DNA from 2 places in the Sporosarcina sp. P26b genome. Region 2 is predicted to be linked to the other one. Evidence: riboswitches for the same ligand, from Rfam matches in the RefSeq annotation. Region 2 holds a riboswitch; the other holds the start of a gene.
What was found. Region 2 has a riboswitch for cobalamin ahead of CSV69_RS04330 (DUF4430 domain-containing protein). Riboswitches for the same ligand answer to the same signal wherever they lie in the genome.
Positions count from the first base shown of each region.

Region 1: another riboswitch for cobalamin. It lies ahead of CSV69_RS11865 (ribonucleoside-diphosphate reductase subunit alpha); the one in region 2 lies ahead of CSV69_RS04330 (DUF4430 domain-containing protein).

Region 1 is NZ_PDYW01000014.1:29,230-32,414, forward strand. It holds gene CSV69_RS11860 (alanine/glycine:cation symporter family protein) at 1-934, shown strand, start outside; cobalamin riboswitch at 1,272-1,448, shown strand; gene CSV69_RS11865 (ribonucleoside-diphosphate reductase subunit alpha) at 1,647-3,185, shown strand, end outside.
Region 2 is NZ_PDYW01000003.1:108,505-111,689, forward strand. It holds gene CSV69_RS04320 (hypothetical protein) at 1-50, shown strand, start outside; gene CSV69_RS04325 (hypothetical protein) at 200-739, shown strand; cobalamin riboswitch at 907-1,045, shown strand; gene CSV69_RS04330 (DUF4430 domain-containing protein) at 1,226-3,185, shown strand, end outside.

The DNA of each region.
Region 1 (3,185 bases), on a different contig from region 2:
AGTGCAATCAAACACAATCAGTCAATCGTTCACTGACGTATTCGGCATTCCGCATTGGGCTGTAGGAGTTGGACTCATTGTCCTGACGGCAGTAATCGTCTTTGGCGGTGTGCAACGTATTGTTAAAGTAACGCAGACAATCGTCCCTGTAATGGCAACATTTTATATTATCGTGGCCTTGTATATTGTAATATTGAACATTACAGAAGTTCCAGCGATGATCGCATTAATTGTTGAGCACGCATTCGGTATTAAAGAAATCATGGGTGGCGGAATCGGTATGGCTATGATGCAAGGTGTACGCCGAGGTCTCTTCTCCAATGAAGCAGGTATGGGTAGTGTGCCAAACGCAGCAGCGACAGCGAACGTATCGCACCCTGCAAAACAAGGACTCGTACAATCATTAGGTGTATTTTTCGATACTATCATCATCTGTTCAGCAACTGCCTTCATTATCTTACTAGGCGGCTTGTACCAATCAGGCGAAACGAATGGTATCTTATTGACACAAGCATCCATGGAAGTACACGTAGGCGCTTGGGCACCATACTTCATCGCCGTAGCGATCATGTTCTTCGCTTTCAGTTCCATCATCGGTAACTACTACTATGGCGAAACGAACATCGAATTCATCAACGCCAACGTCATGTGGAAACGAATTTATCAAGTACTCGTACTCGCAATGGTCTTTTTCGGAGCCGTTGCAAAAGTACAAATAGTCTGGGACATGGCTGACCTATTCATGGGACTAATGGCCATCATCAACCTAGTCGTTATTCTACTCCTAGGCAAAATCGCCTTCAAAGTACTCGACGACTTCACCAAACAACGAAAAGCCGGCAGAAACCCCGTCTTCAAATCAGCTAGCATCCCCGGCCTAAAAGGCGCAGAATGTTGGGAAGAAACAGCTGAAAGAGCGGAAGATCGTTTGTGAGATAAGAGATTATATTGCGCTTTTATGTTTTGATCTTAAGACTTTGAATTGACACTAATAAATACAGTGAATGTTCTAGGTGGTTTACGTTAAGAAGTAGGATTGTAGCGGAAGCGGAAATCCCTTCTCGACACTAATTTCACAATCTATTTAAAAACGTTCACACAAACAATTTAGTCAAGAAGTAAAAAGTTTGATATACTATAAAATACTGAATAAGAAAAATCGAATCGTAGTTCAGAAGAAGGATTCTGAACATCGGTTCGATTTTTGTTTTGCATGTTTGAACACAACATGTTAGGGTTATATATGAATCAACACACTATATATAGTGTGTAACAGCATTTAGATGAATTGGTACCCACCACGTTTAAAAGGGAATCCGCCACGAACGGAGCTGCCCCCGCAACTGAGGGCACGGACGACTATCTTATGAAAACCACTGCTTCGGCGGGAAGGAAAGATGGAAGAACGATGTGCCAGCCAGTAGACCTGCCAGTCATCTCAGCAAAACATTCTTCGGGGTTGGAGAGTGAAAGCACAAAGCAGTCTTTTTTCAGTCTGCCTAAAACTTTCCGCTATCTACTACACGTCAATCGACGACTCCCGATTATATCGGGAGTTTTTTTATTTAGTACATAACCGAATTAATTAACTAAAGGGAGCGGATATAATGGCTATTATTCAAGAATCTGTGGGACTTAATTTATTGATGGAAAACTTACAACAGGAATTCGGCAAGAAACAAATTGAACCGTTGATCGAAGCGAGTGAGAAATTCCAAGAGCGTCATCCCGCGAGCTCAGCAACTGAGTGGACAAACGCTATGGTGCTAGAGTCTTTAAGCCGTATTGATGAAGCGAATGCGTATTGGACGTTTGTAGCGGCGCGTATTTATTTATTCGACGTCTATGCAAAGCAAAAAGCATTGCGTGGAGCGGATGTTTATACCGATTTTGCGAAAAATGTAGAACGCTTGGTGGAACAAGGTTTATATACACCCGTTTTGACTGAAAAGTACAGCCAGGACGAGCTACAGGAAATCGGTAAGCTACTTGATCCTTCTCGTGACCTATTATTCACATATATCGGTTTGAAAACATTGGTAGACCGCTATGTAACAGTAAACTTTAAGAAGCAGTCCGTAGAGCTTCCGCAAGAGCGCTGGTTAATCATCGCGATGACGTTAATGCAAGACGAAACAGTAGACCGTATTCATAAAGTCGGCGAAGCGTATTGGGCGATGAGCAACTTGTACATGACGGTAGCGACGCCTACATTGTCGAACGCAGGTAAGATGCACGGTCAGCTATCAAGCTGCTTTATCGATACAGTAGATGATTCACTGCAAGGAATCTACAACAGCAACACCGATATCGCGAACTTGTCGAAATTCGGTGGCGGGATCGGCGTCTATATGGGGAAAGTTCGTTCACGCGGTGCATCGATTCGTGGTTTCGAAGGTGCGTCAAGCGGTGTTCTTCCTTGGATCAAACAGCTGAACAACACAGCAGTCAGTGTCGATCAGCTCGGTCAACGTCAAGGTGCCGTAGCCGTTTATCTCGACGTATGGCATCAAGATATCTTCACGTTCCTCGACCTCAAGCTCAATAACGGGGATGACCGTTTACGCGCACATGACATTTTCACAGGCGTCTGCTTGCCGGACTTGTTCATGGAGAAAGTCGAGTCCCGTGAAGACTGGCATTTATTCGATCCACATGAAGTTCGCACGAAAATGGGCTATTCATTGGAAGATTTTTATGATGAAACAAAAGGACAAGGAACATTCCGCGAGAAGTATGAAGAATGTGTCCGCAATGAAGATCTATCGAGAGAGACGGTTTCAGCCATTGAAATCATGAAACGTATCCTACGTAGCCAGCTGGAGACAGGAACACCATTCATGTTTTACCGCGACGAAGTAAACCGTATGAACGCTAATAAGCATGAAGGAATTATTTATTCTAGTAATTTGTGTACAGAAATACTACAAAATATGTCAGCATCTACACATGAATCGGTTACACTCGAAGACGATATGGTCGTCACACGCACGAAGCCAGGCGATTTCGTTGTATGTAATCTATCATCGATCAACCTTGGAAAAGCTGTTACAGCAGACGTTTTAGACCGCTTGATCAAAATTCAAGTACGCATGCTCGACAACGTTATCGATCAAAACCAAATTCCAGTTGTACAAGCACAACGCACAAATGCACGCTACCGTGGAATTGGACTCGGCACATTT
Region 2 (3,185 bases):
TTGAGATGAATGAAGGCGTGTTTTCAATGTTTTGGAACCAACTTAAGTAAAGGTAATATTCAACATTCGGGGGCAGTTGCTTGGTAAAAATTACGCTGTTAACGGGCGGTTTAATTAAAGAAGAACTCGATCTAAGCAGAGAGCGAGATAAATGCTTTGAAACGTATAATCAGCATTTAGGATGTGAGGTGTACTGGCAATGATTGATTGGCGTTGGGCTGAAGTTGATACACTAGAAAATAAAGGGGAGTGGAATGAAGCAAAATCACTCTTGATAAAAAAATGGAACCAAAATCCTGATGATTTAAAGACTGTTATTCGTCTTGGCTTTTTTTGTTGGTATGTTCTAACAGAAGAGGGACCAGTAGAGATTCAGGATGTAGACTTTGATGAATTAGAGACTATACTACGTAAGGTTACAGATTTTGGATTGGTTAATTGGTGGACAAATGAGGATTTTTTATGGTGTTTTGGTTTTATGATTTCATTATTCCCATATTATTTTGGAGAATTTGAGCATTGGGAAGAAAAAGGGGTTTCCATGTTAAAGCGTGCTTATGAAATTTGTCCAGATGAACCAGTGTATAAATATTCTTACTTGGGATCTTTTCCGAATTCAGACGAAAATCTTAAAGATGAATTTCAAAAGCTTTATGTTGTTCTTGAAGATAGATTTCAAGGAAATGGAGTTTTATCGGAATACTTTAAAAGCGTTTGGAATTGTTGGCATGAGAGTTGAATTAACGAATGCGGTTATTGAACACCGATCGCTTGCTATAGGAACCACTTTGCTAAATAAAATGCTGTAACTAAAATAGAAAACACAGTCTCATGCGATGACAAAATCGCGCAATGTACTTACACCGTCTATTGATTTTACCCTGCAAAAACTATATGCTTAGTAGCAGTTATATAGAATATTTTGGTTCTTCGTCAAGTAAACGAAGAGTAAATAGGAATCAGGTGAAAATCCTGAGCGGTCCGGCCACTGTAATGGGAAAATATATCCCTAAGTCAGGAGACTTGCCAAAGTATGTAAGCATGACGCCTTCCGGTAAAGGGTGAATTGTGTATCATTCAATTTGCGCTGTCTAATTATTGAACATACATGGTCCCCATCTCTATCAGGAGGTGGGGACTTTTTTAATGAATTAGTCACTGCGTATAGCATGCCTTTACTAGAAAAGAAGGGATGGATTGAATGAGAAAAACGAAAAACACCTTCATGAAATATCAAAACATAATCTATTACAGTCTCATATTCTTACTATTATTTAGCACGATTGCCTATGCAGCCACATCGACTGAAGAATCCGCTCCGTTTGATTTCAATGAAAAAGTAGAAGCTTCTACGCTGAAGTTAGCTAGCGGTAGTGGTGGACTACCTGATGCGGAATCCGATCAAACGACAGATAGTAAGACCGATCAAGAAAACTTGTCAAGCTCGCAACAACCGACAACTCCGGACAAATCGCAACAGAAGCCGGAAGAACAGCCGCGAGAACCAAAAAATACCGAGCTGGAATCGCAGAATAAGCCACTCGCTAATCCTGAGACTACTACACAGGACACGAAACCGGCTCCAAATGACAAAGTCCCTGCTGGTGGCAACACGACACCTGCTTCCGGTAAAACAAAACCGAACAACCATCCAGATATCGAGATCGTCGACATCGCGGATCAGCAAAATCGCTATTTTACAACAAGTATCACCAATAATGAAACCGTTACCGATCCATTGTACAGCGTCACGGTAAATCACTTGGATGAAACACTCATTGCCCAGGAAATGAAAGTTACGGTAAACGGTAAGAAATTGAGTGACTATAAAGGGGTTCTTTTATTAACAGAAGGCACGAACGATATTCAATTCCAAGTGATCTATAAACAATCGGACAATAAACTTTTGCGCGTCAGCCAGTCGTATCACGTGACCTTAAACAGTCAAGATATCGTGATCACAACCGAACTAAAAGACCAAACGGTGACCGAAGACATCATTTCATTCACGGCAACAGCTACGCAAGGTGAACAAGATGCCAAGCTCAAGGTCTTCATGAATAACAAAGAACTTAAACCACTGACTGGCAGTGCCTATAAAGCCACGCTAACCAAAGGAAAAAATACGTTCAAGCTTACCGCGCAAGTAAACGGAAAAATAGCGGAGCAAAACTATATTGTGATCTACGAGAAAGAAAAAATCTCGATCAAGTTGAACACTGACTTAAAAGACCAACAAGCTAACAGCGCGGAGTTTTCATTTTACGCAAAAGCTACTGCGAATGAAGCAGACGTATCACTCAGCATCACAGTGAACGATCAAAAGGTCGAATCGGCAGACGGTATGAATTATGTTGTGCAGCTGAACAATGGAACGAACGTTGTCAAATTATCAGGAAACTATCAAGACGAACAAATTGAACGACAGTATAAAATTTCCTACAACGACCCGAACGTCAATGAAAAACCACAAGTCGATCCCGATGCACCGAAGCTCGTGACCGATCTCAAGTCCGGCAGCAAAGTCAAAGGTGATATTAAAACGATCAACGTTTGGCCAGTGACTGCTTCTGGTGAACGGATCAGAGGGAAAAACGTCCTTGTGCAAGTGAATGGTGAAAACGTGCCATTCACTTGGGATGACAGTGCAAAAACGAGTTATAAACTGACGTTGCAAACTGGACAAAACACCGTCACCATCAAAGTGTGGGACGACGAAGACCGCACAGTGACCGAGACATTCATGATCACGTCCGTTGCACCGGCGGAAGATGGCATTATCGGACAAGTGACGATTAGTCTAGAAGCTTCCGTTCTCGGTGTTCCGTATTTGATCAAACCGACGAAAATGGATATTCATCAAGGGGAAAAAGGGTCGTATATCCTCGACCAATTCATGCGAGAACATGGCTATGATTACGGCAAAACGGGAAATCTCGACAGCAGTTTTTATTTACGGGACGTCAGTAAGCCTGGCATGCTAAATCATGTAGCGATTCCCGACGATTTATGGGAAATAGTAGAGGAGGTTTCCACTACTTCAAATCGCGATGCGTATTCACCGGATAGTCTAAGTGAATTCGATTTCGCGAATGGTTCCGGCTGGATGTTCAGCGTCAATAATGATTATCCGAACTACGGCTTCTCGGATGCCTATTTCTTAGATGGAGATGTAGTGAGAGTGC